One region of the Halomonas sp. BMC6 genome, then DNA from elsewhere that is predicted to be linked to it. Evidence: predicted binding sites of a transcription regulator. Region 1 holds the regulator's gene; each other region holds the start of a gene.
The links. Region 1 encodes FliA, which starts transcription of late flagellar genes. Its sites were predicted from a motif close to CTAAAGTTNNNNNNNNNNCNGCCGATA; they were not measured.
Positions count from the first base shown of each region.

Region 1 (10,262 bases):
GGGGCAGACGAAGCCTTGGCGCGGATGCAGGCGCTATGCGCTGGCGCGGCTGCCGAGGCACCCAGCGCGCCTTAGAGCACGCGCTCTTCGGCCAGCTCTACCCGGTTGCGTCCGCTGCGTTTGGCTCGATACATGGCCACGTCGGCGCGGGCCATGAGCGTTTTACAGCTATCGCCTGGCTGCCAAATCGCCACGCCAATGCTCACCGTGATGGGTTGCTCAAGACCGTTGACGTGCAGCGTCGCGACGAGGCTACGCAGCCGCTCCGCCAGGCCGACGGCAGCGTCCATGTCCGAGTGGGTCGCCAGTACCACGAACTCTTCGCCGCCCCAACGCCCCAGGTGGTCGCAGCCGCGCAGGGACGTCTCCACTAGGCGCGCCAGCGACACCAGCACGTCGTCGCCGACGCTGTGGCCATGGGTATCGTTGATCTGTTTGAAGTGATCCACGTCGAACAGCAGCAGCGCAAAGGCCGCGCCGTATCGCTTGGCCGCCACCAGCTCTGCATCGATGGCTTGTTCGATACGGTAGCGGTTCCACACCTGAGTGAGCGGATCGAAGTGCGCCAGCTGCTCCAAGCGCTGGTTCGCGGCGGCCAGCGCTTTACGCTCACGCTCTAAATGCATGTTCAGCGTGCTGATCTCATAGGCGGAGATGGCCAGAGTCAGATCTTCCCCCAAGTCCATGACGGCCAGTCGCTCGACGCGCTGCCACGCCTCGCTCTTGCCCACCACCTCTTCGCACCAGGCCGCCGACGGCGCGACCATCACCGACGGTAACGGTGCCGAGGTCGGCTGCATTGCCCAGTAGAGGGTTTCCACCTGCTCGGGCCGGAAGAACATCAGCCAGCCACGCTGGGCAGGGCTCATGGGTAGCGGTACGGCCAGAATGCCGCACTGTTCGGGCATGCGCAGCGATGCGGTCAGCGGCTCGCTTGCAGCCCCTCGTGTGCACCAGGGGCCGCTATGCCGATGGGCTTTCTCCAGGCGTTTGACGAACTGGCAAATCACCGCCGCTTCGGGAGTATGACCACAGGCGTAAACACTGCCTTTCAACCACAGCGCCACACCGTGGGCGCGGAACAGCGAGCACCACGTCTCTGCCTGAGCCTCCAACAAGTCGGCGGGACTTTGCGGCTCGCTCCGGGCATTCGTGGATAGCACCAGGCTATCCTGCACGCGCTGCAAATAGCGGGCCTCTTGTCGCGCCCGAAGTAGCAACAGCCGCTGGGTCGCCATCTGCACCAGCGTGCGTACGGCATCGCGCACCGGGGGCGATACGGGATGCGGCGCTGCCGAGTGACAAAACAGCAGGCCCCATAGCCCATTATCGCCCTGCATGGCCAGGCTCAGCGAACCGCGTACGCCTAGCCGCTGCAAGTAGCGCTGGCGCTCCGGCGCAGGGGCTCGTAGAAAACAGTGGCGCAGATCGACGTTCTCACCATCTGGCGTACACGGCAGCGGCGGTTCGGCGGGGGCACAAACGTCATAAATCAGGCGAACGGGATGCCGTTCGTAGGTTCGGCGTAGCGTGACGGGGAAGTCACTGGCCGGGAAGCGCTGCCCCAGCAGCGCAGGCAAAGGACCACCTTGCGCCTCGGCGACGATCAGCCCGTGCCAGTCGCTATCGAAATGGCACACCGACACACGGTCGTGGCCGGTCAACTGCTGCACGGCGCTCACCAGCACATCCAACAGCTCTTCTTGATGGGTCGCTTCGGCCAAACGCATCAAGCGCTCGTTGACAGTGCCTAGCAGTCGCCGTTTGCCCAACGGATTAAGAGGTTCGAGCTCGACGATCACATGGTGATGGGTGCGGTGAGCGTGGATCTGCAGCCGCGTGGTGGTATTCGGTGGCCGGAAGGCCAGGGGGCTCGCCAGCCGCTGCTGCCCTTGAAGCTCTTGGCGCAACCGCTGACTCAATCGTTTACCCAGGACGCTGGCAGGCGTCAGCGCCTGGTGCTCTTGATCCACCACCCCTAGCAGCTTGGTCAAATGACGGCTGACCGCTTGAATGTGCTTACTCTCAGCATCGAGCACCATGACGGCGCCAAACGATTGGAGTAGCGAGTGATGCTTCGACACGAAGATAGCCTCGAGATAGTGCTTTACCCCTCGACCTGCTGCCGTAGCAACAGTTCAACGCGCCGGTTGGCTGCTCGCCCTTCCGAGGTAGCGTTACTTTCCATGGGTTGGGTGTCGGCGTAACCGACCGCCCGCATACGTGAAATGGCAATGCCTTGCCGTTCTAATTGGCGCACGACCGCAATGGCACGCCCTACCGACAGTTCCCAGTTTGAAGGAAACCGCGACGTCGAGATAGGCACATTATCGGTGTGGCCTTCAACGGAGATTTGACCGTCGAAGGTCTCCAGTACGGAGGAGAGCCGTTCTAACACATCTTGCCCTTGAGGCGTTAGCACATCGTTCCCGCTGGGAAACAAAAGGCTGTCATCGATGCGCAGGGTCACCCCTTCTTGACCCTGGGAGACGCTCACACCGGGTATATCCAGCCCTGCCATCTGAGGCTGCAAGCCATCATAACGGGGGTGGATACCGGTGGCGAGACTGGCCAGCGGCAGCGATGTCACGGCGTTGGCGGCACGCATGGCATCGCTGTCGTCCCCTTCGCCACCGTCCGGCGGCGTCAGGGCCAGCAGCAGAACGAACAGCGTGATGAGCAGGGTGAGGACATCCAGATAGCTGGTCAACCAGCTTTCGTCGCTCTCCCCCGCCGCAGCGGGCAGCTCCAGGGCATGCCGTGAGTCGCGGTCGAGCATGGCATTACCCTTTGAGTGCGGAGCCTACGTCGGGACGCGGTTTGACGTTGGCGTCACGGATTTCATCATGGTAGTTCGCCACGAAAGAGTTGAGCGTCTCTTCGATGAACGATGGCAGGCGACGCTTGGTGATCAGAGAAATGCCTTCTAGCACCATGTTCATGGTGATCAAACGCTCTTCGGTGCGCCGCTCTAGTTTGACCGCGATGGGCTTAAACACGAGATTGGCCAACAAAATGCCGTAGAACGTGGTCAATAGCGCCACCGCCATACGCGGGCCGATGACCTGCAGATCACCCGCATCCATCACTTCGAGCATGTTGACCAACCCCACCAGCGTACCAATCATCCCGAAGGCGGGTGCGTAGGTCGCCATGGTGCGAAAAATCTGCGCTTCGGCGTGTTCGCGGGCTTTCAAGCGGGCGATACGCCAGCGCAACATGTCGAAAATCTCATCCTCTTTGGTGTTGGCGATCACCAGTTGGATGCCGGTGCGCAGAAACGGGTTACGGGTGTGCTCGAGCTCCCGCTCTACGGCACGCACATCGCCTTTGAACCATAGCCGCGACATGGCGACCAGTTCGTTGATGTCGTCGCGCACGTACGTATTTTCACGGCGGAATACCAAGCCCACCAGACGAACCACCCGCAATACTTCCTTCAACGGATAGCTGATGAAGGTCGCCGCCAGCGTACCGGTGATCACGATGGCCAAACCCGGCAAATTGATAAAACTTTCGGGCGACTCTGCGGTAAAGAACAGCACGCTCACCAGCAGCAACATGCTGGCAAAGATACCGATCAGCGTAGATGGGTTCATCAACGGCTCCTCGCCGGTTAGGGTTAGTGAGTTCCAGGGTTAATCGTGTTCGTGCAGGCGCGCCCGCAGGCGGCTCACCGCCTGGCTGTGCAACTGGGACACCCGCGACTCGGTGACGCCCAGCACGGCACCGACCTCTTTAAGATTCATCTCTTCTTGGTAGTAGAGCGCCATCAAGAGCTTTTCACGCTCGGGCAGTGCTTCGATGGCCTCGATCAGCGTTTGCCGCTGCTGCTCGTCGAGCAGCTGGTCGAACGGCCGGTGCTGGGCATCGTCCCCGGCGGGCTCGCCGCCATCGGCGACCAGCTCTTCGAACGGCAGCAGTTGGCCGCTATTGGTGTCGTTCAACAGCTGTTGGTATTCGCTCAGCGGCATCTCCAGTTCGCGGGCAATTTCACCCTCTTCAGGAGGACGCCCCAACCGCTGCTCTAGACGACGCACTGCGTCATCCACCGCCCGCGCCGAACGGCGCACGCTGCGCGGCAGCCAATCGCGGGTGCGCAGCTCATCCATCATGGCACCGCGAATCCGCTGGCTGGCAAACGTTGCAAACGTTGCGCCCTGGGCAGCGTCGAAGCGTCCCAGCGCTTCCAACAGCCCGACCATGCCCGCCTGGATCAGATCATCTAGCTCAATACTCGCGGGCAACCTTACCTGCAGCGTTAAGGCCTGACGTCGCACCAGTGGCATGTATTGGGTTAACAGCTCACTCTGTTTGATCCTGCCTTGTGCTGTATACATCCTCGTGCCTCGCGGCTAAACGACCTTTACTGATAGTTCACTATCACCTGTAAACCCTGCACGCGTACCGGCCGCTGGCCGGGGGACAGGGCAAATCGGAAGTGCAGCGGCGCATTCGCCAGCGCACCTTCCAGCGCGGTGGTGCTGCCACGCATGCCCGACAGTGCTACACAGCGCTCTGGGTGACACAGCCACGCGTTGATAGGCTGGCTGGGAGGCGCCTCGAACCGCCACTGAACACGGGACAGGGTCGCCGCCCCCAACGGGATGCCTGCCGGTGGCGCAATCGCCTGACTGTTGCTGGTGCGGTCACTCATGGCCACCAGTACGCCTGGCACGTCGCGACTCCAGCTGCCGGGGGTCGCCGCCTGTACGTCAAGCGACAGCAGGGCAGCACTCAGCATTGCGGCGAGCGCTAACCGCCCAATGCACGACTGTACAACGTTTTTCCACACCGGTAAGGCCATCGGTCTCATACGTTGGTCCCCATGCTGCATCATTTTCACCTCGGCGGACAGCCGTTCAGCGCGCCAGCAGTAGCAGCTCGATGTCCAAGTAGTGCGCGGCGGCATCACGCAAATTCTCCAGCAGCCCTTGGCGCGGTAGGTGCGGCTCGTGGAGCGCTAGCAGACGTCGCGGGCCGCCGTGCTCCCGCACTTGGCGAAGCACCCGATACATACTGGCGAAGGCATCGGCATCGCTGCTGACCCATAGCGCCCAGCGGGCATGCGCCTTCGCCAGCGTGGCCAGCGACGGCGTGTCGGCCATGACCACCTGAATCTTCCAATCCTGGGGATCGCCTGCCCATTGGCGGCCCAACGCAGACCACTGCCCCAAGCGGCCGCGCACTTTATCCACCTGCGCGGCCCCCGTGTTCGGGAGCCCTACCACGACCAGCGGTTTTTGAGGGCGCGGTGGCGTCACCGTCGCGGGCTCGGCGGCCGAGGCGACCGTGGGTGCCATGGCGTCCTGGGTATGCACCGCGGCCTCTTCGGCAGTGACGGGCGCGGCAGGAGCCGCTGTTGCGTCCTGGGCATCTTGCGGCTCGTCCTCTGCGGCCCGCTGCTGGCGCTGCAGATCGGCCCATTTACGCAGGCCCGCCGCTTGATCTTGACCGCTCATACCAAGCCCTCACGACTGACACTGCCTAGCTGACGAATGGCATCGCGGGCCATCAATACATGCACCAAGGCGTCCAGCAGCGCGGTGTCGCGGCGTTTTCGCTGGGTACCTAGCAGACGCAGCAGATCGGCCCGTAAGGCTTGGGCCGCTTCGTCATCGGCCAGGTCCAAATGGCCCGCCACTGCGGCGGCACCGCTGGCCATGAGTAGCCGCAGCTCACTGCTCACTTCGCCGCCATCCGCTTCTTTCAACTGCTGCCAAGCCCGCTTGGTGAGCGCCGACAACCCGTCACTCTGTAACTGGGTGACCAGCAGCGATAGCACATCGCTTCCCAGTCGGGCAGGCGTCAGCCAGTAGCGGCGCACCACGCGCTTGCTGCTCTCTGGATCGCGAACCTCGCCGACCCAGGCCAGCACGGCGTTGCCAGCGGCATCTGTCGCCTCCACGTAGGCGGTCAGCAGCTGCATACCTTGCCCGCGAAACCGAATGTTCACGGCGTGAGTGAGCGTACTCTCTTGAAACAGCGTGCGCAGGGTGTAGCGCTCGCCCTGACAGTGTACGCGTTGACTCGCGGACACGGCGCTGACCCAGGTCAAGTGTTGGTCGGCGAGCCATGCCAGCGTGTCTGGCTCCGGTAGAGCGGGCAGCAAGTGGACGGCAATGTCTGTCGGGCAGTGCGCCAAGCGTGGCTGCCATCCCGCCGGTTGGCGGTGCTGTAAACGCGTTAGCGCCAGCCAAGCGCCCTGTTCGTTCAGCGCCACGTCCGGCATCGACCAGTCGCAGCCACGCTCGTTGCGTCTTGGCGACCACACGATGCCCATCGCGTCATGGGTGGCCTGCGCGCCGGTCAGCAGCGCCTCCAGGCGCTGGTCTTGCACTACGCTGGGCAACGCAGCGATGTCCCAGGCGGCCTCTAACCGATGAAAATCGACGACCCGCTGACGCAACCGCGTCAGGACCGACGACAGCCTGCGTCCTTGGCCCAGCACGTCCCGGGACCAGCGCGGCAAGCTCACCGGCGCGGACCGGTTCGCCGAAACGTTGGAAGCACGGGTAGATAGCGCTTGATCGATCAACCCAGAGGGCGTTGCCACGGCCATGTCCTCGGGCACCTGCTGGCCGTATGAGCCAAACAGCACGCGCATACCGTGACGCATCACGATATCCAGCACGGGTGCCAGCCGCCCGGCTTCGTCTTGCTTGGTGATGATGCAGTCGTCGAGTTCGGCTCCAGCGGCACGTGCCGCCTGACGATAGCGCAGCACCACTTCTTCGAGGGTCTCCGGCTGACTGGCGGCATTGAGCAGCAGCACCAGCCTGACGGTCGACTGCCCGCCCTGTAAATGCGCAATTTGCTCGATGACCCGCTGATCCCGCTGGCTCATGCCGACGGTGTCGATGATCACCCACTGCTTGCCTTGCAGCCGCCCTACCAGCTCGTCGATGGGCTGCTCGACGTCGAGGGCATACATGGGCGTATCCAGCAGCCGGGCGTAGATACGCAGCTGCTCGTGGGCACCGATCCGGAAACTGTCGGTGGTCACCAGGGCCACGGGCCGGGTACCGTGGCGCATCACAAAGCGCGCCGCCAGTTTGGCCGTGGTGGTGGTTTTACCGACACCGGTAGGCCCTACCAGCGCCACGATACCGGTTTGATCGAAAAAGCGCTCTTCGTGCGTGAGCACTTTCAAGCGCGCCATGAGCTGCTCGCGCAGCCAGGCGGTGGCAGCGTCCTGGCTGCCTTCCCGTGTCATCAGCTCGTCGGGCAGCGCTTCGAGCACCTCATGGCTCAGCTCGGCGCTAAAGCCTACCCGCGCCAGCAGCTCTTGAAGGTGCTCGTAGGTCGTTTGTGCGCCGCGCGAGGGGTCAGCGACCGGCTGACGGCGGGAGAGAAGCTCACGCATATCCTGCATTTCCCGCAGCAGGCGCTCGCTCATCGCTTCCAGCGGGTCCGGCTGCGTCGGCAGCGAGAAAGCGGGGGCTGAGGCGGGAGCCGGTGCTTCACGGGGGGGCTCTACGGGGGTCGTCGGCGACGGGTCGAACTGATCGACGGCGTCGTCGGCCATGGCCAGAATTTCAACGCCGCCTTCGGTGCGGCGATTGGCGACGATTAGCGCATCGTCGCCCAGTACTTCGCGCACTTGGCGCATTACATCGCGACTATTTGCTCCGACAAAACGTCTCACGCTCATATGTCACCTGTTACCAATTTAGCGGCCACCCACGAGGGTGGTCACACGCAGGGTGCGGTCGTCGGGAATCTCGGCCTGGGACATGACCACTAGGTGGCGCATCCGGCGGCGCAAAAAGCGCGACAGCACGGCTCGCAGCGAGTGCTGAACGACCAGGACCGGCGCTTCACCACTGCCTTCGTGCTTCTCCAGCGCCTGCTGCGCCTGATTCATCAGCGTATCCGCCAGTCCCGGCTCCATGGCACCGTTACCGTTCATGGCCTGCATCAATACTTGTTCAAGCTGCGCATCGAGGCCCATGACGTGCAGCGTCTCTTGGCCTGCGAACCACTGCTGGGTAATCGCGCGACCCAGCGCGATACGCACCAGCGCAGTCAGCTCGTTGGGGTCTTTCTGCTGCCCAGCGTACTCGGCCAGGGTATCCAATACGGTGCGCATGTCGCGAATCGAGACGTCCTCGTCCAGCAAATTCTGCAGAATCCGCTGCAGTACGGTGAGCGAGATCGCTTTGGGCACCACTTCCTCGACCAGCGATTTTTGATCTTCGCCCAGCTTGTCCAGCAGCTTTTGCACTTCCTGGCGGCCCAACATTTCAGGAGAGTGGCGATGTAACAAGTGGTTCAGGTGCGTGGCAATCACCGTGCTGGCATCCACGACCGTGTAACCGTAGACCTGGGCATGCTCGCGCTGATTGGCGTCGATCCATACCGCGGGCAGACCAAAGGCGGGGTCTTGGGTCGGTGTGCCCTGCAGCTCCCCAGACACTTGGCCAGGGTCGATGGCGAGCCACTTACCGGGCTGCGCCTCGGCGCGACCGATTTCGGCACCCTTCATGGAAAGCACGTAGGTGTTGGGTGGCAGCTCTAAGTTATCGCGAATATGCACCACCGGCGGCAGGAAGCCCACCTCCTGGGCGAATTTCTTGCGCACGCTTTTGATACGCCCCAACAGCTCGCCTTTTTGCCGTGAATCCACCAGCGGAATCAAACGGTGGCCCACTTCCAGGCCCAGCGTATCTACCAGCTGGACGTCTTCCCAGCTGGCCTCTGGCGTTTCCTGAACCGGCGGTGGTGCCGTGGATATCTCTTCTTTGACTAGCTTATGCTCTTTGCGACGGATCAGATACCACGCCAAACCGCCCAGCAGCGCAGTGAAGACCAGGAACACGAAGTTCGGCATGCCGGGCACGAGGCCAAGCAAGCCCATGACCATGGCCGCCAGAATCATGACTTGGGGATTGACGAACAGCTGGCTGATCATCTGCTGACCCACGTCCTGCTCGGTGTTCACGCGGGAGACGGTAACGCCTGCAGCGGTCGAGATGACCAGCGCCGGAATCTGTGCGACCAAGCCGTCACCAATCGTCAGCAGCGTGTAGGTACGCGCGGCATCGGCAAAGCCCAGGTCGTGCTGCATCATACCGATCAGCAAACCGCCAATGATGTTGACCACCATGATGACCAGACCCGCCACTGCATCACCGCGGACGAATTTACTGGCACCGTCCATGGAGCCGTAGAAGTCGGCTTCCTGGGCCACTTCGGCACGGCGCTTCTTCGCTTCGTCTTCCCCGATCAGACCAGCGTTCAAGTCGGCATCGATGGCCATCTGCTTGCCAGGCATGGCATCGAGCACGAAGCGAGCGCCCACTTCGGCAATACGCCCGGCACCCTTGGTGATAACCATGAAGTTAATGATGACCAGAATGAGGAAGACCACCAACCCCACCGCGAAGTTACCGCCCACGAGAAAGGTACCAAATGCCTCGATGACCTTGCCCGCCGCGTCGCCGCCTTCGTGCCCTTCCATCAGCACCACGCGGGTGGAGGCAACGTTTAGAGAGAGTCGCAGCAGCGTCGTGAATAGCAGTACCGCCGGGAACGCCGCAAAATCCAGCGGCTTTTCGGCAAACATGCTGACCAGCAGCACCATGATCGACAGCGCAATATTGAAGGTGAACAGCAGATCCAGCGCGAACGGTGGGAGGGGCAGAATCATCATGCCCAGAATCATTAAAATCAGCAGCGGGCCAGCGAGCAGCTTCATGCTCACGTCGTTCATCCAGGGTCGCTGATTGATCAACTGGCTTAAGCCTTTCATGTTTGCGCCTCATTGCCACCGGCGCGACGGCCGGGACTGTCCATTTCCGGGGGAACCGGTAAATTATCGGGAGTGGGGGGCACCTCGCCTCCTTGCTGTGCAACGTGCTTCAGACGGTAGGCCCAGGCCATGACCTCGGCCACGGCGGTGTATAGCTCTGCGGGCACCTCGGCCTCTAAGTCCACGTGATGATACAGGGCACGCGCCAGAGGCGCTGCTTCCAATCGCGGCACGCCGGCCTCTTCGCCTATGTCACGGATGCGGGCCGCCACGGCATCCGCCCCTTTGGCCACTAGCCGCGGAGCCCCCATGCGCCCCTCTTGGTACACCAGTGCCACCGCATAATGCGTCGGGTTGGTGATGATCACATCGGCTTCGGGCACTTTGCTCATCATGCGCCCACGTGCCATGGCCTGCTGCTGCTGGCGAATGCGCCCTTTGACGTGAGGGTCGCCTTCGGAGTCCTTGTGCTCCTGCTTCACCTCTTCTTTGGTCATGCGCAGCTGCT
Region 1 is NZ_CAXNSH010000001.1:910,814-921,075, reverse strand. It holds gene AB6K10_RS04350 (hypothetical protein) at 1-75, shown strand, start outside; gene AB6K10_RS04345 (diguanylate cyclase) at 72-2,084, opposite strand; gene AB6K10_RS04340 (OmpA family protein) at 2,108-2,779, opposite strand; gene AB6K10_RS04335 (motility protein A) at 2,784-3,599, opposite strand; gene AB6K10_RS04330 (RNA polymerase sigma factor FliA) at 3,639-4,340, opposite strand; gene AB6K10_RS04325 (flagellar protein FlhE) at 4,367-4,816, opposite strand; gene AB6K10_RS04320 (hypothetical protein) at 4,863-5,462, opposite strand; gene flhF (flagellar biosynthesis protein FlhF) at 5,459-7,654, opposite strand; gene flhA (flagellar biosynthesis protein FlhA) at 7,673-9,754, opposite strand; gene flhB (flagellar biosynthesis protein FlhB) at 9,751-10,262, opposite strand, start outside.

Region 2 (10,262 bases), 650 kb from region 1:
CAGATCGATAACATTAGGCACATATACCCAAGTACTAACTATTCCCTTTCAAAGATCACGCTCTCGTCAGGTATGCAGGCATCCTGCCCCAACCAATATCTTTCCCCAGGTGGAATGGGGCCGTTACCACTTTCTGGCGAAAGCAAACGTTTCAATTTTTTCGCATTGACCTGATCACCCGTCTCATAAAGTCGCTCTATCAAACTCTCGTGTGTCTTTTTGACTAAAAGTACACTCTCAATCAACGACAAAAAAGCATTTTGGTACAGCTTTAATGTTTTAGAGTACTAATTAGTGCCATATTTTTCTTTAAGGCCCAGCGCATCAAAGCTTGGCTTTGTCCCTTCTGCTATCTTAACGGCAGCGACCAAAGGATCAAGCAACGCGCTTCGATACCCCTGACGTGATACTTGTTTTTCAACACCATGCTGGTCACGCATCACATTTGGGAAATAAAGCCTACCTTGATCTACCAATATTGAGAGTTCTATGGCCAATGTGCGCGACTCTTCAATTGCTTTAACGTGTTCAAATTTATCAAATGTATAATGAAGGTGAACCATCACATCTATCACACGACAAGCCCACTGCTCAACGCTGGCATTCCATTGCGCTCGCTCATTATCGACGGCGAGACGGTAAGCCTTAGCGTTCCACCTATGACTTAACAACCAGCCGCATGCGGCTGAAAAAATTGCCACCACGGCTGTAACCACTACTTCTAGCATCTTACCCCTCGCAGCAAAAAATTAAATAAAACACTGGCCACGAACGTAAGCTCTAGGCCAGCTCAAAAAATCTACTTTTGACAACGAATAATAGATAGCAAATATCAGCTCACATTTACACCTTATGACTGAAGACCCTTTAGCCGTCAGAGCTCTTCAATATAAGTTCGCCTTTCTCAAGCTGAGCACTGCTAAACATCTTGCAATCCGCTCCTAAACCACTCTCTCTATCCAACATTTCTTCAACGGTGAGCGCTATATGTGATGGGCAGATTAATTGATTACCTCCGAGGCTGAACAGTTGTTTCCCCGCCATCATACCGTCCTCATCAACAGCTCCTTTAGGCCAAATCAAGCGGTGGCGAGCAATCTCCTCCTCCCCCCCATTCAAGGCATAATAGCGGGCATCATTAGAGTGAAGGCCTACTATTTTCCCTGCATTGAAGACAACCACTTTGGGTAGATCTGGCGCCATCATTAAGATTGTAAAAAGCACAGAAAACGCAATAGAAACGCTGAATTTAACCTTCTTTTTCACATCCTCTTCAACTAACGAGATCCATACCATCCCAGGAAAAGTCGAGGCAAGCAAAATAGAAGCCCCTATCAAAAGCACAAAAAAATAGTCAAACCACTCATCGCCCGCTGCACCATATCTGAGTATATTCAGCATAATGGCAGTAAAAAACAGTATACTGCCCAACCCAACACCTACCATAGCGCATGAGGAGAAAAGCATCCTCACAAAGAAGCTTTCATGGCCGTTATAAGCGTTCCGGTTTTTATAGAAAAAAATCAAACTCCACAACAATATCGCAATAAAAAAAGCGAACAATATCGCCCGTGTATAAAAAGCAGTGTTTTCAAACCAAAACCCCACCACACCTATCAGTGGCACCAACACAACGCCACACGCCAGCAACAAAAAACTAAATCTTGCTGCTTTCTTTGCTTCAATCCCATTCCATCTGGCCACTCCAAAAGCGAAGCCCACCAATACAGAGGGCATAAGCTGCAAGCCGGTTGCTAAAAAACCTGCCAATAGGAGTGCAAAGAAAATATAAAATGCATTGATATCATTCGAAAGAAAGCTCATCACCAAATCGGGCCTACCGATCACATGGAAAAAGTAGACAAAATAGACAGTGCCTAGCAGTGCAGAACAAAAGCCAAAGGCGGCTAGAGGGGATAATCTGGACATAAAATTACAGGACTATAGGAATGACAAATAAAAACGGAGCCTTTCGGCCCCGTCGATGGTATCTGTGCTTGCCTTAAAGGCTAAGCGCCAGATTAACCCAGCAGAGACAGTACAGACTGAGGCGTCTGGTTAGCCTGAGCCAGTACAGAAGTACCTGCCTGCTGCAGGATGTTGGCACGAGTCATGTTGGATACTTCTACTGCATAGTCAGCGTCTTCGATACGCGACCGAGCGTCAGATAGATTAATTGAAGTAGAAGAAATGTTATCCAGCGCTGATCCTAAACGGTTTTGGAAGGAACCTAGACCGCTACGTGCAGTGTCAATATTTGCAATAGCGGTATCAAGCGCAGTCAAAGCTGCATCAGCACCACCAGCAGCAGTAACATCCAGCGCGTCAACACCGAGAGTAGCAGCTGTAGCATCAGTCAGTGTAAGTTCAAGCTTGTCGAAAGCATCAGTACCAGTACCAACTTGAATACTAATAGGATCAGTTACGGTGCCATCAAGTAGTGACGTACCGTTGAATTTGGTAGATTCAGCAACACGCTGAATTTCTTGGGAACGCGCCGTAATTTCTTCTTGGATTGAAGTCAGGTCGGTTGCAGAGTTTGTGCCGTTAGCTGCCTGAACAGAAAGCTCACGCATACGTTGCAGGTTGTCATTGATGCTGTTCAAAGCTCCTTCAGCAGTCTGCGCCAGTGAAATACCGTCATTGGCATTGCGCTGCGCTTGTGCCAGACCAGTAATTTGAGCAGTCATGCGGTTGGCGATGGCCTGACCGGCCGCATCATCCTTGGCACTGTTAATGCGAAGACCAGAAGACAAACGCTCCATAGATGTCTGTTGGGCAGACTGTGCCTTGTTCAGGTTGTTCTGGCCAATCAGGGCAGTGATGTTGGTATTGATGACTGACATGTTCTTACTCCTCGACGTAGGGTTGGCCATGCGGCCTGCTTGGCGGCGTTTCGTGCGCCGGTATATTGATTAACGGCCACATGCCTATTTTCTTTAGATCTTTTAGCAAAAAAAATTGTAAGTATTAGTAACAGATTAGCGGCGGCTACCCGACTGGGCTGAGAGTGCATCAAACTGCTGGCTTAGGTAGGCGCTCATCTGCGTCATTTGGTTGACCATCACATCTAACTGCGCAAACTGGGTACGGTACCGGCCAATGGTGCGCTCAATGATGGCTTCTGTGCGCGTGAATCGATCATTCAATGAATCTATACGATTCTCTGCGCCTTCAATGGCGTTTTTAATAGGCCCTCTAGTGCCCAGCATGTCGTCCACGGTGTTTGTTATGCGTCCTGCCAACCCCTCTTGGGCGGTCGCTCCAGCAAAAAAAGCCTGCAGCGCTTGGGGGTCGTTGGCAATTAGCGCATCGATTTTTGCTTCATCTATTGCTAGTCGCCCGGTGCGATCAAGCGCGATACCTAGCTGTGAAAGCACGCCCAGATCACTGCCTTCCACTCCGGTGACCAAATCTCGGCGCAACCGGTTTTCGATGCTACGCACTGTACTGTCACCGACTAGGTCTCCTGCTGTCTCTCGGTCACCCGTAGAGAGCGTGAGCCTGCCCAGCGTGGACTTAAGCTCGTTATAGCCACTCACAAAGCCTTGAATCGCTTCTTTAAGCGCGTCGTTATCGCGCTCAATAGTGACCGAGCTCTCACCTGTGGCATTCAGCTCCAAACTGACACCTTGGATGGCCCCTTCCACTCGGTTTGACGCACTGGTAATCGCAATACCGTTCACTTGCAGAGCGGCGTTTGCTCCCGCTCGATAAGTCGAGGTATCAACAGATAACCCAGGAACGCCAGAAAACCCCGTAATAGAGGCATTTGCTCCCGTCTCTTTACTGATGAGCGCCAGCCGGAAGTCAGTGCCATCGTTAACGATTGAAGCACTTACGCCGGCATTCTGATCTGCATTGATTTGATCGCGAACGCTTTCCAGCGTGCTACCCGCAGCAATATCCAGTGTATAAGTACTGAGGGGCTCAGCATTCGGCTGTAGCACGCCATCTTGGTAAACAGCACCAAAGTTGAGTATCAGCTGTGCAGTCTCTGTTGTCAGCACAGCATCTTTGGCTACGCCAGCGGTTGCAACACTTCCCGCTTTTGCCAACTGAGTCACACTAACGTCGTAGCGGCCAGACGTGGCATTAGCGGCAGTCGTGACACTGATATTGGTAGAACTGGATGTGCTTTTTTGGCTAGAAAAGCGCTTTGCATCATTAAGAGCAGCTACCGCGTCTTGAAAACGCCCTAGCGCAGACTCTAATCGGCCAAACGCAGAGATCTTAGTTTGCTGTGCATTTCTCTGCTGGGTAATGGGAATAAGTTTTTGCTGTTCCGCTGTGCGGAGCTGCTCCACCAACCCGTTCAGATCAAGACCTGAGCCTACGCCCAGGGAGGTTATCGTCGCCATAACTGGGTGCTTCCTCAGCAAATAAGGCTAAACCAAACAACGTGATGATTTAGTATATCGGCTGAGGGCACCCTACCTTTAGCTTTTTATCGCCCAAAACGCATCAGCATCATCCGCATTGCGCTACCCTTGCGTTTGGGCGTTCAACATATTGAATTGTTGCGAGAGGTAGTCGGACATTTGGTTCATTTGAGAAATCATAGTGTCTAGCTGCCCAAACTGGGTTCTGTAGCGTGAAATCGTCCCATCAATAGATGCTTCTACACGCAAAAAACGATCATTTAGGCTTTCGATGCGGTTTTCCGCGCTGCTTACTGCCGTCGTAATAATGCCATTCGTATCTAACATCTGCTCAATGGTGCTATTAATGTTACCGCCAAGCCCTGGCTGTTCTTCCACCCCTGCAAAAAACTGCGCCATCGCGCCTTGATCATTCGCAATCACATCATTTAGCTTCTCGTCGTCGATGCTTAGCGTTCCTGTGCGAGTCAGGGAAATTCCTAAATCGGCTAACGTAGATAGCTCACCCGACTCATTGCCTGCTGAAAGCACGCTACGCAGCGTATTTTCCACACTTCGCACCGTCGATTCACCATTCAAAGCACCCGACGTTCCGCTCGCGGTGTCGAAGGCCGTTAATGAGCCAATGGTCGACTTTAGCTCATTGTAAGCATCTACAAAGTTTATCACCGCTTCACGAATGCTTTCTTCATCCCGCTGAATAGTGACGGTGCTTGTGGCACCACCTCCCTCTTGTAAGCTGAGAGTAACACCCTCAATTGCATCTTCAACTTGGTTACTGGCACTGGTAATGGGTATACCGTTGACATTAAACATCGCATCTTGTCCAGCGTTCGCTATCTCCCCCTCCAAGATACCGTCAACACTAAACTCAGTAATGGAAGCCGCTGAGCCCGTTTCGTTTGAGCTAATCGCTAAGCGATAGTCAGTACCGTCAAATATGATGGAGGCAGAAACGCCTGCGTCTGTGCGTGCGTTAATAGCATCACGCACATCCTCCAGCGTGCTATTAGCCTCCAGGTCAATATTGACATCATCGCGGCCTGAAAAGCTGAGCGTCGCGGTAAAGCTTTCTGCACTCAGTGCAGACGTTGGGTCTGGTACCCGCTGAGAAGCCAGGTTAGCGACCGTGGCCAACTGGGTGACTTCTATATCATAACGTCCAGGGCTAGCAGAGGCATCTGCAGCTACTAACACTCCGCTTCCTTGAACATCAGAAGACAGGCTGTCGAATGTGTCTCGATCATTTAGCGCATTAGCAGCGTCTTGAAACTGTGATAATGCACTCTGAAACTGACCGTAGCCTGATATCTTGGTCTCTTGCGTACGAATCTGCTGCTGTATGGGCTGCAGTTTACCGCGTTCTGCCGCCTCAAGCTGATCCAACAACCCAGTGAGCTCCAGCCCAGAACCAACGCCTAATGCTGAAATAGTTGCCATGCGTATGCGCCTTTTTGAATGGTTTAACTACGCGAATTACTCGTAATGACTCACTCTAATGAAGCAATGCGCAGTACATTTTTGTAACATAGTTGAAATTATCGGCAATTGAAGCCAAAACTTGAGCATTCTGCGCTTTTATTACGTATCTATACGTAAGAAGCCGCTACAAAAAAATACATTTCCAGCTCAGACAATCACATTGCCTATTAGTCAGTACTTGTCTATATCATACGAGCACAACGCTACAATATGTTGACAGCCAGTCTTTGCTCCCCATTTACTATAAGTTTGAATTAAAGGCCCATTGCCTTCAAGTCGAATATAGACCTTGGTCTAACGCCCGCTCCTGCTTTATAATGCATTGCAGCACACCCATTTTGCTGTGACTGTAGGAGCATTCCCCTATGCCCGCCGAAACGTTATCCCCCGCCTCTACTGCTTCCTTCCACGTACAACGCAGCCTGCGCCATTGTTTGTCTAGCGTGGCGGAATTGATGTACGAGAGTGGACACGTGCTTGAAACCCTTACCCTGGCGCAGCGTGGTTTATCGCGTCAAGAGTTGGCGTCATTGAGCCATCAGCATTCACGCTGGTCGCTTTGCCAGCGAGTATTAGAAGAGAGTGATGCAGCTACATTTAACGAGTATGGCCGCTTCGTCCTAACCACGTTAGGCCGCGAACTGATGTTCGACATGTTTGGCCAGGGGGCAGCAGATTGCGCCTAACGTGGGAGTGAAGCACGTATAAAAAAACGCCCGCTGGGGGAGCGGGCGTTTTGAAGCGCTAATATCGCATCACGCAATGCGTGTCATTCATGGTGCAACTTAACGCAGGCCTAACAGCGAAAGAATAAACAGAACAACAACGATCAGGCCGATGATATAGATAATGTTACGCATAACGGCACTCCTTGCTTTAGCGTTTCATGGAAATCAAAGGGTTGCTTCCCTTCAATAGGCGCTTTTAGCGTAGCAGGCTTTTTAACGATTTGCGTAATCGCCATGATTGCCTCTTTGCGGGAACCTTGCTTCATCACGGTTTTCAGAACCTTACTTTTCCTTTCTTAGGTGCTGCCATGAAAACCATTGCTCTTGCGCTGACATGCGTGCTGAGTGCTGTGACAACCACCCACGTGGTCGCCCAAATGCCCTCTCCCAATTCACTGCAAGCACTCGAACAGCAAGCTCGGGCACTCGATCGCCTACACACCGTGGTGGTCGCTCATGACGGCAACATCATTCATGAACATCACCAAGGGGGCCCAGGCGTTGCAGCACCTGCCAACGTCAAATCGCTGTCTAAAACGGTGTTAGCCGCCATCACCGGGGCGGCGATCAAGGCGGGCGTCATTGAGTCCGTTGACCAGCCGCTGGTGGCGCTACTAGATAGTGTGCCCAGCGCTGCTGCCCCACAAGTGAACGACATCACAGTAGCGCATTTACTGGCGCAACAAGCGGGATTAGAGCGTACTTCGGGCAGCAACTATGGCGCTTGGGTGGCCAGCGCCCATTGGGTAAACGATGCACTCACTCGCCCGTTCGTCGACCGCCCCGGCGGGCGCATGCTCTACTCCACCGGCACCAGCCATTTGCTGTCAGCAGCACTCACTCAGGCCAGCGGTGAAAGCACCCTCGCGCTTGCCCAGCGCTTGTTAGGCGAACCGCTCGGTATTGCGATTCCCCCGTGGCCGCAGGACCCTCAAGGGATCTACTTTGGCGGTAACGATATGCAACTTTCCCCTCGCGCGCTCATTGCGATTGGGGAGCTGTACCGCAACGACGGCGTGGCCAATGGCCAGCGCGTGCTGCCTGAAGGCTGGGTAGAAGATTCATGGACGTCCAGAGGCCAATCACCCTGGACAGGGGATGGCTACGGCTTTGGCTGGTTTATCACGACGTTAGCGGATGAACACGTCGCTTACGGAAGAGGATACGGCGGGCAGGCGCTATATGTGATTCCCGAGCGGGAGATGACGGTGGTGATTACCTCAGACCCAACCCCGCCATCGCCCGGTGGCCAGTTTCAGCAGCAGCTCAACGCGCTGGTGACTGGCTTATTGGAAGAGGATTAACGACGTACGCCACTGCTCCTGTCAATCACTACTTGTTAATAACTATTTGTTAATGACTACTCTCCTTTATGCGCCAAACTCATCAAGTAGAGCGCGGCGGCCAGCGCCAGAACGGAGAGTGCCAGGTAGATCGCATCCAAGGGTGTCGCGAATCGAATATCCACGACGGCTCGGAAAAACTCGATAATCACGGCCAGAATCACCACACGGGCGATTTTGTCTTTCAACTGATCCAGCGAGGCAACGTTGAAGGGGTGTGCGGGGTAACGCACCTCAGCTTGGTCGATACGCGAAACGAACAGCCGATACACGCCAAGCCCGAAAATCAGCAGTACGATGGCGATCAGATAGATATCCACCGCAATAATAATATCGGGCACCAAGGTGTCGTGAATGTTGCGGGTGTCATCCACCAAGTAGTAGTGCAGCACATCGCCCACCACTTTGAAGATATCCAGCGTGCCCACGATAAACAGCATCAGCGAGCCTAATAGGCTTGGCACCACCGCTAGCATGACCAAAAAGCGCGAGTTCCACAGCGCGGTTTCAATCCGCCGCTCCCACGCCGACTGCTGGTGAGGAGGCTTGGGTGGAGGTGGTAAATGGGGCGAGTTACTCATCGTAGGCACATAGCTCCTTCTTGCTTTTAGACCAATCGCGAGAGTGCCTAGTAAAGCATTAGACGAGGTTCATCACTACTACCGTGAAGGTCACACCGGTCAGCAAGAACCCTAGCGCCAGCATGAGGCCATCTCTAGCCACCAGCCCCAATCCAAACAGCGTGAGCGCAAGCCCGGCACCGTTAGCGCTAAAAGGAATGAACTCCATGGGCGGCATGGCCAAGGCGACCAGCAGACAAATGAAGGCGGTGACACGGATGCCGATGTAGCCGGTCATCCAAGCCAAGCGCACACCCAACAAGCTATCTACCCACTTAGCGGGCTTTTTCATGTAGCGTAGCGCTTTATCGAACTTATGCCGGGAGAGGGAGCGGTTCAGCAACCAGCCAGGCAGCCAGAACGTTTCTCGGCCAATCAAGAGCTGCACTGACGTCAGTAGCACCAGAGCAGCCATCAGCGTTGGCATACCGGGAATATCGCCAATAATCGGCGCCAGCGTAATCAAGCCTGCCAACAGCAGCAGCGGCCCAAACGAGCGCCGCCCCACCGCATGCACCACGTCGTCCACGCTGACCTGCTCTTTTTCCCGCTCCATCTGCTCCATGGTGTGGATCAGCTCGGTTAAGTTCGTCGCATCCTGCGTGTTACTCATGGGCGTTTCGGCGCTCCTTTGCCGTGGGTATCGTGATGGAAAGAGGGTTCTTCCGGTGACTGGTTAAGCTTGCTGCGAATAAAGTCGCTATGGCTGACATACAGCAGATCAGCCAGCCGACGAATCCGATGCTCTTCAAGAGGGTCGAGCGAGCCGTCGGCCCAGGCCAGCTGCCACATTAAATTGACCAGCTCCAAGCGCTGTTCGTAGCCGTAGTGCTGTTTGATCAGGCTGACGAACTGATAGTGATCCACCGCGTCATCGACCTCCGCCTCTGCCAGCGCCATTAACTCGCTGACATCCTGCTCGTTGAGCCGATAGCGCGCCATCAGCATGTGCTTCAGCGCCGCGCGCTCTTCATCACTGTTGTCGTAATCGGCGCGCATCACTTCACACAGCAGCGCTGCCGACGCCAGCTCTAGGGTGAGCGTTTGGTTATCACGTTGTTCAGGCGCGGAAAGCACCTGTTGGAAGAAAGAGTGAATGGCATCCAGCACGGCGGTCTCCTCATCTCAGTGGCTAACCTAGGACTACACGACACCTTAAGAGTGCCGCCCTAGGCCTCACCGTTTACTCTTTCCGCTTGGCAAGCTGCTCTTTGAGCTGTTTGGGCACTTGCTTGATGATCAGCCGATCCTGGGTTTCGTCATACTCAATGCTGGAACCCAGCAGATGTGAATCAAAGCTGATCGAGACGCCTCCAGAGCGCCCGGTGAAGCGGCGAAACTGGCTGATAGTACGTTTGTCCGGCGGAATTTCCGGCGAGAGGCCGTAGTCGGCGTTGCGAATATGGTCATAAAACGCCTTGGGCTGTTTCTCATCCACGAGCCCGGAGAGCTCTTCCAGCGTCATAGGTTCGCCACGGCGCAGCTGCTCGTTGGCGTAATCAACCAGAGTATCGGTTTTTTCCCGGCTGGCGTCGTCGTCCAGGTCCTCTTTTTCGACGTAGTCGCTAAAGGCTTTCAGCAGCGTGCGGGTTTCGGCGGGCGCATCAATGCCCTCCTCCATGCCCAGCAGCGCCGCTACGCCCTCGGCGAGCTTTTTACCGCCCCGATCTTTTAGAAACGAGACGTACTGCGTGCTTTCCGCACCGC
Region 2 is NZ_CAXNSH010000001.1:262,829-273,090, forward strand. It holds gene AB6K10_RS01220 (hypothetical protein) at 288-728, opposite strand; gene AB6K10_RS01225 (hypothetical protein) at 868-1,824, opposite strand; gene AB6K10_RS01230 (flagellin) at 2,022-2,846, opposite strand; gene fliD (flagellar filament capping protein FliD) at 2,982-4,361, opposite strand; gene fliD (flagellar filament capping protein FliD) at 4,485-5,822, opposite strand; gene AB6K10_RS01245 (hypothetical protein) at 6,230-6,550, shown strand; gene AB6K10_RS01250 (serine hydrolase) at 6,901-7,896, shown strand; gene AB6K10_RS01255 (YqhA family protein) at 7,953-8,516, opposite strand; gene AB6K10_RS01260 (exopolysaccharide biosynthesis protein) at 8,575-9,168, opposite strand; gene AB6K10_RS01265 (TerB family tellurite resistance protein) at 9,165-9,665, opposite strand; gene AB6K10_RS01270 (nucleoid-associated protein) at 9,739-10,262, opposite strand, start outside.
Region 2: fliD (flagellar filament capping protein FliD) is a predicted target of FliA. The motif match lies at 4,417-4,443, and genes of this name have one in related genera.

Region 3 (10,262 bases), 1.3 Mb from region 1:
AGCGTTAACACCGCTTAAGCCCACAGAAGGCGCGCAGAAGCTGCTTGCGCTGTTGGAGAAATACCCCACGAATGCCGAGCTGTTGGAGGCTTTTTCCTCCGCTGAGTAGAGGTGAAGCTCACCCTTGTATTTTTAAAGATGAGCTTCTTGGTGAACGCTTAACGGCTGCTTTTTTTAACGTGGTTCAAGTTAGACGCGGGCACGGCTTTTTTGACCGGGAAGTCTTCCACTTCTTTGCGCTCAATCGTGTTTTTCAAGCGCCTTTCAATCGCACACAGGTTTTTAAAGTCGCTGATATCGACCAGCGAGATAGCTTCACCGGAGGCACCTGCTCGGCCGGTGCGGCCAATGCGGTGGATGTACTCTTCTGGCTGGAAGGGTAAATCGTAATTCACCACACGGCTCAGTTCCCCAATATCCAACCCCCGCGCGGCGACGCCCGTAGCTACTAGGTACTTCAGTTCGCCCGATTTGAACTGATCCAACACTTTTTCACGCATGGCTTGGCTTCTGCCGCCATGGATGGAATCCGCTTGAATACCGCGCTTTTCCAGCTGAGCCACTAGCTTGGCCGCGCTGTGCTTTTTCTCGACAAAAATCAGTGCCTGATCCCACGTTTGCTCGTTGATCAAGTGGCTCAACAGGGCGGACTTGGTGTCTTTGTCGACCGTGATCAGCCACTGTTTGATGGTGGCGGCGGCGCGCACGTTAGGCGTAATGGAGATGTTCGCCGCCATGTCGGTCATTTTGCTGTCTGAAAACGCGTGGGCGATGGCGCGCACGTCGTTGGTCATGGTGGCCGTGAACAGCAGGTTCTGTCGGTTCTCCGGCAGGCGCACGATGATTTTGTGGATATCATCGACAAAGCCCATATCGACCATTCTGTCCGCTTCGTCCAGCACCATGACTTGTAGTTCATCAAAGTGCAGCGCGCGCTGATGCGCCAAATCCAGCAGCCTGCCCGGTGTGGCGACCAGAATATCCACCCCTTCGATCAAGCGCTCTTTTTGCGGCGCGGTATCCACGCCGCCATACGCGGCCATCGAGGTGAGCTGGGTATGCTTGGCGTATTGCGCCACGCTGGCTTCCACCTGAACCGCCAGCTCGCGAGTGGGCACAAGGATCAGCGCACGGATGCGTTTACCGCGCAGCGGCTCTGCGGCTTTGCTGAACTGTTCCAGCAGCGGCAGCACAAAGGCCGCGGTTTTGCCCGTGCCGGTTTGTGCGGTGGCGATTAAGTCTTTGCCCGACAGAATGGCAGGAATCGCTTGTTCTTGGATGGGCGTTGGCGTTTTGTAACCGAGTTCGGTAATCGCTTGAACGAGCGGGCTGGATAAGCCTAGTTTTGCAAAGGGCATGAGAAGCTCTGACAGAGTGTCGTAAGGGGTGTCGAAAATAAAAAGTGGTGCAGCATAGCGTAAAATCAACCGTTCGTTGCTCGAATACGCGTTTATTTCCATCCAACCTTTCCACCGTACCCCTATCCCCACAAGGTATAATCCCTCCATTCACCCAGAAGCTCACGCTTGCCGGGTTTGTTATGAGTCTGTTTTGCGTCATCTGTTTCTGAGCAATAGGGGTAGTGGTCCATGATTAACACCAAAATTTACAAGGCGGTGTACGAACTCGCCGAAAAGCTGATGAAGGCCGCTGCCAAAGATGACCGCGCCACTTTTGAAGCGCTTTATGCCGAGCTGCAGGCGATCTGCACCGAGCACGAGAACACCGAGAAAGACCACCCGGAGCAGTGGGAAACCCTGGCTGACTTCACCGAAGAGCTAGAAGACGCGCTGCCCATCTACCAAAAAGCGCTGGATAAAGCGGTGGCGAAGCAGTCGAATGACCACATTGCTTCGATTGGGTTTGCCATGGCGTCGCTGCACGTGGAGCTGGGCGACACCCAGGCGGCCATTGAACTCTTGCAGCAGGCCCAGGCCAGCGCCCAAACGATCGAAGATAACGAGCTGAAAGCAGAAATCGATGAACTGCTGGCCACGCTAACCCACGCCTAGGACCCCATTTTGACCAATAACGATATTTTTCGCCGTATTCGCTACACCTTCGATTTGAAAGACAACACCATCGTCAAGATCTTCGCCCTGGCGGACGTGAGTGTGACCCAGGAGCAGGTGACGGCGTGGCTGAAAAAAGATGAAGACGACGCCTTCGTGACCATGAAGAACAAAGAGCTGGCGTCGTTTTTGAACGGTTTCATCAGCTTCAAACGGGGAAAGCGTGAAGGCCCGCAGCCTGCCCCGGAAGCGCAGTTGAACAACAATATGGTGTTTCAGAAACTGCGCATCGCGCTGAACATCAAGGCAGAGGATATTTTAGAAGTGTTCGATCAGGTGGGCCTGCCGCTCAGCCCTCACGAACTCAGTGCGTTTTTCCGCAAGCCGAGTCACAAGAATTATCGCGAGTGCAAAGACCAAATGCTGCGTAATTTCTTGATGGGCGTACAGCGGCAGCTTCGCCCCAACGATAACGGTTAAGCGAGGCGCTCGCGTTTCACACACACGAAGATCGCATTGCCCGAGACGTTATCCCAGGGCGTGATGGTCTGGTAATCATGCTCGAACACGTGCACCTCGAAGGTAGGCTCCAGCAGGGCGATAAGCTCGCTAAAACTGACGGCCACCATGGGGTGCTCGTCGTGCCACACCTGCGTTGTCTCCGCCGTGGTCTTTTCGATGCTTAGCCGCAGCGACTGCCGCTCCCCTTGACCGCTGTAGTGCCATCCCGAGCGGAAAGTGAAAGACTCCTCCGCCTGCTGGGCCGTGTGCTTTACGAACAGCTCGTTATCGATCCGCTGTTTATCCACCACGTTGAAGCAGAACACGCCGCCCTCGTTCAAGGCGCGGTGAGCGCTGGCGATGCAGTCGCCGAGCTTTTCCAGGCCATCGTTGTAGTGGATGGAGTAAAGAAAGCAGGTGATGAGATCCAGCGGTTCGTCGACCTCGAAGCGGCTCATGTCTTGTAGTGAGAAGCTTGCCTCTGGGCAGCGTTGGGCGGCGATATCCAGCATCGGCTGGTTGATGTCCAAGCCGCTGCTGGTGAAGCCAGCATCCAGAAAATGACGTACGTGGGGGCCGGTGCCGCAGGCGACATCCAGATGGCGTTTGCCTTCGTTGCCAAAAATCTGATTCAGGCGGCGAATGGCGTTGCTCTGGGCCTGGTAGTCGATGTCGACGCACATCAAATCGTAGTAGCCAGAAAGGTCGGTGTAGAGTGCGTTGACGGACATAGTGGCCTAATGGTGAGGGCTGAAATACATTGGGTGGCGCATAGTAAACGAGCGATTGGGGTTTGAGAAGCGAAGGCAGGGGAGCCACGTATGCAAATACGCGTTGAGACATTGGAAGAGCAAGACGTAATAACGCTGCTTGAAGAGCATATGGCCGATATGCACGCCACATCGCCACCTGAAAGTATTCATGCCCTTGATGTGACGGCGCTCAAAGCGCCAGAGATTACCTTCTACTGCGCTCGCCGGGACGGCGTGCTGTTAGGGTGTGCGGCGCTGAAGTCGCTGGGCAACGGCCAAGCGGAGCTGAAATCCATGCGCACCGCGCCAGCCTCCCGCCAGCAGGGCGTCGCCGCTCAGCTCTTGGCGCATTTATTGGAGCAAGCGCGCTCCCGGGGGTATCACACGCTGAGCTTGGAAACCGGGTCGATGGCCTTTTTCGAGCCTGCCCGGCGGTTATACGCCAAGTTCGGGTTCGAGTACTGCGGGCCGTTTGGCGATTATCAGCAAGATCCGAATAGCTGTTTTATGACGCTGCGGCTGAGTGAGTGATTTTGCACTCTTTCACAGTTTGGTTATCGCTTTAGGGGTAATGTGATTAAAGAAATGGTGCGATGCTCCGATAACTACTTAAGTCGCACGAATTGTTGGATTGCCATAAGAGGCTGCTATGCCAAAACCCCTTGCTCTATTTCTCTCCGCTCTGCTGCTGGCGTTGACTACTCATGCGCAGGCGTCCAGCGTCGAGGCGGCGGAAGCGGCCGCGCTGGCGTGGTTGGAAGCGATCGATCAAGGTGAGTACGAACAGGCGTGGGAGAAGTCGTCGCCGCTGCTGAAAACCCCGCTGTCGCCTACCATGCTGCAACGGGTAGTAACGCTGGCGCGTAGCGAGCTAGGCAGCGTGGAGTCTCGGCGGCGCATCCGCATGTCGCAGTACACCTCGATGCCGGGTGCCCCCCGCAACGACTACAAAGAGTTCGCTTTTCAAACCCAGTTCACGAACAACCAGCGCGTGGTTGAAGTCGTTACGCCACATCTGGAAGAGGGCACGTGGCGGGTGAGTGGGTATTACGTGCAGTAACGTGCTTTGAGCGCCCATCAATAGCCGCCAACGCTGGCGGCTATTGTGTTTTTTCTACATGATCAATCCCGCCAGCGCCTGCATCCCCAGCACTAACAGCAGCACCACGCTACCCAGTACCAAGCTGGTTGTCAGCGCGTGGTGTCTCCACATGCTTTCCACTCGGTGACCAAAGCGGTGCACCAGCCACGCTAGGCCATAGTAGCGCAGCCCGCGGGCAATCAGGGCGGCCAAGGCGAACAGCACGATCGGGTAGCCGGAAAGCCCAGCGGTGATCATCGCCACCTGAAACGGGATGGGTAGAATGCCAATCGCTAAAATGGCGGCGAAGCCGTACTGGTCGAAGAAGCTTTGAAACGCCTGATAGCTTTGCTCCATTCCCATGAAGTCGATGAACCAGGTGCCCACCGACTGATACAGCACCATGCCCACGCCATAGCCCACGATGGAGGCCGCCAAACAGCCCAGCGTGGTGGCGGTGGCAATCGCCCAAATACGCTGCCGGTTCACCGCCATGAGTGGGATCAGCACTAGCTCGATGGGAATCGGTAGGATGATGGTTTCCAGAAAGGAGAGCGTGGCGAGTAGCCACAGCATGTTTTTCGAGCCGTTGATACGCTCGAACCACTGTTTGGTTCGCGTGGAGGTGAAGGCCATGGATCGACGTCGCTATAGGGAAGGGTTGATGCGGCGGTAGAAGGCGGTGAGTAGGCTGTACACACCAAATGCGAATAATCCAATGGCGACGAACGCAAGCAGCCACTGGCCGAAGGCTTGGTGTCTCAGCGTGCTCAATGCTTCCGCCGTGCCGCCTGCTTGGCTAGGGTTGAACTGATAGGCCGCTATGATAAACAGGCTGCCCACGATCGCAAAGACCAAGCCACGCACCGCCAATCCAAAACGACAGACGGGGTAAGCCCAGCGCTGTACATGGGCGGGCATGGAGAAGTGGCGATCGAATTTGGCCTTCCAACCTTTGATGGCGTGGGCAACCCCCGCCCCAATCAGAGCAGCCCCCACGGCCGCGACCAACCAGCGCCCCAGCGGCTGCTGCATCAGCCAGCTTACGGCATCCTGAGAGCCGCTGCCAGAGCCACCGGACGCGCCCAAACGAACGATCAACTTGGCCGCAAAATATGCCAGGAGCGTGTGAGTGACGGCACTGACCAGCAACCCGCCGCGAATCGTGAGGCCTTTGGGGCCATTGCCATGGCGGTCGGTGTCTTGAAGTGCTTGTAAGGTGCGCCACACGGCATAGCCGACTAATCCAAGGGCAATGATGCCGAGCATTATTTTGCCGAAGGGGGCGGTCAATACGCTTTCAAGGGCGCCGCGACTGCCTTCGGTTTGGCCGCCTTGGCCTAGCGCGGCCAGCGCGGCCAGCCCGCCCACCAGTAAATAAACCACGCCCCGCGAAGCGTAGCCCATGCGGGCGAACAGTTTCACCGCGTCCCGATGTGTCGGGGTATGATTGGCCATGGTGTCCTCCTGACGTAAATGGCGCTGCCGATCCTTCCGGCGGCCCATACTGTGCGTGTGACGGGGTATTGTCCAGCGTAGACTATGCGGCCGCTCGCAGGGTATGTTCACTCCCACCAGCGCCAAAGGCGATGGCGCTTGTCTTGCGCCTACTATCTTGAGCCGACTAGGGAACTCGATAATTCGATGAAGGATGCACGGCCTATTTTCTGGCGCGATGCGCGTATGCCCCATGTCGAGCTGCGCGAGATAAAGGATGCGCGACAGGTGTGCTACGCCCCGCACAGTCATGCGCACTGGTCCGTGGGGGCGGTGACCGCCGGTGTCAGTACCTTTATGTATCGCGATGCATCGCATCCGATCAGCGCCGGTGACGTGGTCATGATGAACCCACACTGGGTGCATGCCTGTAATCCCGTGGCCAACCAACCTTGGGCGTATCGAATGCTCTACGTGGATACCCGCTGGATGAGCGCGCTGCGTTATCGGCTTGGCTTGTTGCCCTCCCCACACTGGCAAGATATCGCGACGGCGGTCATCCGCCAGCCGAGTCTCTACCACCCGTTTTGTGAAATGGCCGACTGTTTGTTGGATGAACGCGTCGCGATCGATCAGAAGCGGCAGGTGCTCACCGCGTATCTGACCACGCTGATGACCGAGCTGGCGAAGGAGCCACCCCTGGCCCCATCGCCGACGCCTGAGCTGCTGGCCCGAGTGGCCGAGTATTTGCGCACGCATTGTGCCCACGCTATTTCGCTGGAGGCGTTATCCCAGCAAACGGGGTACAGCGCAGGGCACTTGATTCGAGCGTTCAAGCAGCATTACGGCTTAACGCCCCATGCCTATTTGATTAATCAGCGTATTCAATTAGGGCAGGCGGCGTTAAGGCAGGGCCAGCCGATTGTCGAGGCGGCGCTAACGGCGGGGTTTAACGATCAGCCTCATTTTCAGCGCACCTTCAAACGGCTGGTCGCGGCCACGCCGAATCAATATCGCGTACCGTTACTCAAAAAGTAGAAATATCGCACTGCCTACCAAGCCTACTGCCAAACTACGGTTGATCGTCAGGAGCACAATGGGGCGTTGCATGTAGCGCTTGAGAAACGCTCCTGCGTAGACCCAGCTTGCCAGCGAGAACCAGCAAATAGGCAGATAAAGAGCCGCAAACAGACCGATGAGATAAGGATCGTTGCCGTTGGTGTACGCGCCAATGCCCGCCGCCGAGGCCAGCCACGCTTTTGGGTTTAGCCACTGCATCGCAGCCCCTGTAAAAAAGCCAGGGGCTCTATGTGGGTTATATTCCCCCAGGCGGCCATCGTGTTGTATCAGGCGAACGCTGAGATAGAGTAAGAACACGATGCCTGCCCACTTCAGTGCCTCCTCCAGCCATGGCATCACATGGAGCAGCGAGTAGAGGCCCGCGCCAATGCCGAGAAACAGTACGATAAAGCCTAAGGTTGCCCCTGTAACAAACGTGAGCCCTTTGTGCACGGGGTAGTGCGTGCCGTTGCTCAGACAAACGATATTCACCGGCCCAGGTGAAATAGACGCAGCAAGGGCAAAGGCAGACATAGGTAACAGTAACGATGTGCTCATGATGATCCTCCTGAAGGGAGTGCGCAGTGTGCGATGAGTCACATTCGGCGTATTGCACAAAATTGATGTGTGATTTGCGCAAGATTCGGGTGGGGTTTGGCGCTTTAGCTGAGTAAGCTTGCATGATCATGCACGCGATCCCGTCACTTTCCCCGTGAGATAGAAGCAATGAACGACTACGCCCGCATCGAAAAAGCCATGGCCTTTATGGTGGCGAATGCTGCCCAGCAGCCAAGTTTAGACACGGTCGCGGCGCAGGTGCACTTAAGTGCGTTCCATTTTCAGCGGCTGTTTTGTCGCTACGCAGGCGTTAGCCCAAAGCGCTTTTTACAGGCGTTGACGCTGGCGCGGGGTAAGCAGTTGATTGCCTCTGCCCAGAGCCTTACCGATACCGCCCAGGCGCTGGGGTTGAGCGGCGGCTCGCGGCTTTATGACCATTTTGTCACGCTGGAAGCGGTGACACCTGGGGAGTTCAAGCGCCAAGGGGAGGGCGTGGAGATTGCTTACGGCATTCACCCCACGCCGTTTGGCGAGGTGCTGGTGGCCACCACGCCTAGGGGCATTTGCCGGATGGGCTTTCTGGCCGCTACACCCGAGGCGGATATTCTCGCTCTGATAGCCGCCGAGTGGCCGCGCAGCACGCTACGCCACCAGCCAGATGCCACCCGTTATGCGGTTGAAGCACTGTTCGAGCCAAGGAACAACGCTGCGCCTGGGGCGCTCTCGTTGCATGTGCGTGGCACCAATTTTCAGCTGAACGTGTGGCGAGCGCTGCTGATGATTCCTGATGGCCAGCTAGCTAGCTACTCGCATATTGCCCAGCTACTGGGGGCACCGAAATCGTCGCGGGCGGTGGGGAACGCGGTAGGTGCGAACCCGGTGGCGCTGTGGATTCCTTGCCACCGGGTGATTCAACAAAGCGGCGCGCTCGGCGGCTACCGCTGGGGGCTTGAGGTGAAACGCCAAGTGCAGGCCTGGGAAGCCGCCCAGCACCTTGAATCGCAAGAGAGCGCTCGGAGCTAGTGCCCAAGCCTAGTGACCAAACACAGACCAGCCGGTGCGCTGCACGAACATCTCCAGCGCCCGCGCCCCTAGCAGGCTGTTGCCATAGTGATCTAACCCAGGCGACCACGCAGCGAGCGAACCACGCCCCGGCGCGATGGCTAAAATACCGCCACCCACGCCGCTTTTGCCCGGCAGGCCCACGCGGAAGGCGAACTCCCCCGAGGCATCGTAGTGACCGCACATCATCATGAGCGAGTTGATCCGCCGCGCCCGCTGGGGTGATACCACCCGTAGGTTGCTAGGGCGGTTGACCCCATCGGAAGCCAGGAATAGCCCCGCGTGGGCAAGCTGGTCGCTGCTCATGGCGATGGCGCACTGGTGAAAGTAGGTGCCCAGCACTTTATCGACATCGTGTCGCAGCCGCCCAAAGGCTTTCATAAAGTGGGCCAGCGAGGCATTGCGGTCTTTGTGCTCCATTTCCGACGCGGCAACTTGATGATCAAAACAGATGCTGTTGTCGTCGGCGATGTAGCGCACGAAGCTCAAAATTTCCGCCAGGGTCTCTTTGGGTTCGTGGCCCATCATGATGGCATCCACCACCGCAATGGCCCCGGCATTGATGAACGGGTTACGCGGTTTGCCGCTCTCGTGCTCTAGCTGAACGATGGAGTTGAACGGGTCGCCGGAAGGCTCGCGACCTACTTTCGACCACAGCCCATCGCCCCATTTGCCTAGCGCAATGGTCAAAGTAAATACCTTGGAAATACTCTGAATCGAGAAGGGCGTGGTCGCGCAGCCCGCTGAAAAGCGCTCGCCCTCGACCGTGGCCAAGCTAATGGCGAATTGGCTGGGGTCTACGTGGGCTAGCTGCGGAATGTAGTCGGCCACGTTGCCGCGCTCGGTCTCTTGCGCAAGCTCGGCGACTATCTCGTTCAGTATCTCTTGCATATCGGGCGTAATCGGTTGGTGGCGGGAGCCGCTACCCTAGCGGAAAATACCCAAGCTGTCTGCTGGCATACCCTTTACGGCATGGCCCATAACGCTAACTAAATTAACGCCTAGCTTGATTTAAGTGTTTGTTGCAAAAGGTCTCGGTGATTTCCTTGCGTCTGCTGGGGTGGGCTCTAGACTGTCACGATAGCCGTATCACTCAAGGAGCAGGAATGGATAGGACATCCACCCCTGAGGCGTTGCCGACTGCAACGCTCAGGGAGACCATTGCCATTATCAGCCAAGTCATGGCCCCTAACGTGGCAAAAGGGGTCATTCGCCGCCGACCGAACGTCGTCGGGGTGGTGGAGCGCTTCGGGCTGGATGCCAAAGGCATTCGGCAGCTTCAAGCGCTCAGTAAAAAGTATGGCCGTGGCCCGCTCATGCTGAACGTGCCTACAAAGAGGATGGCGGTGGTCCTCGACCCTGCCGATGCCAACCATGTGTTGGCGCACACGCCGGAACCGTTCGCGACGAATGAAGCGCTTAAGCGCAGCGCGCTCGGTCATTTCGAGCCCAAGATGTCGCTCGTGTCCCACGGTGAAGTACGCCAAACGCGTCGCCACTTAAACGAGCGAGTGTTGCAGAGCGACTGCCCGCATCACCTGTTTGCCGATGCGTTCGCCCAGGTGGTCGAAGAGGAAGCCGAGGCGCTCGTGGCCCGCACCCAGACACGGTTCGATGAGCTGGATTGGCCGACCTTTCAACACGCTTGGGAGCGTATCGTGCGGCGTGTGGTGCTGGGCGATAGCGCACGGGATGACCAGACGGTCACCCGCGAATTAGTACGGCTGCGCAAGGCCGCCAACTGGGGTTTCATGCGCCCCAAGCGCAAGCGCTTGCAGCAGCGGTTCGAGCGACACTTGG
Region 3 is NZ_CAXNSH010000001.1:2,245,338-2,255,599, forward strand. It holds gene rho (transcription termination factor Rho) at 1-109, shown strand, start outside; gene AB6K10_RS10800 (DEAD/DEAH box helicase) at 159-1,358, opposite strand; gene AB6K10_RS10805 (tetratricopeptide repeat protein) at 1,590-2,012, shown strand; gene AB6K10_RS10810 (DUF1456 family protein) at 2,022-2,492, shown strand; gene AB6K10_RS10815 (class I SAM-dependent methyltransferase) at 2,489-3,244, opposite strand; gene AB6K10_RS10820 (GNAT family N-acetyltransferase) at 3,335-3,796, shown strand; gene AB6K10_RS10825 (DUF4019 domain-containing protein) at 3,915-4,325, shown strand; gene AB6K10_RS10830 (VTT domain-containing protein) at 4,380-4,982, opposite strand; gene AB6K10_RS10835 (DUF1206 domain-containing protein) at 4,995-5,804, opposite strand; gene AB6K10_RS10840 (AraC family transcriptional regulator) at 5,991-6,821, shown strand; gene AB6K10_RS10845 (LysE family translocator) at 6,807-7,400, opposite strand; gene AB6K10_RS10850 (methylated-DNA--[protein]-cysteine S-methyltransferase) at 7,569-8,423, shown strand; gene AB6K10_RS10855 (glutaminase) at 8,433-9,353, opposite strand; gene AB6K10_RS10860 (cytochrome P450) at 9,569-10,262, shown strand, end outside.
Region 3: AB6K10_RS10825 (DUF4019 domain-containing protein) is a predicted target of FliA. The motif match lies at 3,843-3,869, and genes of this name have one in related genera.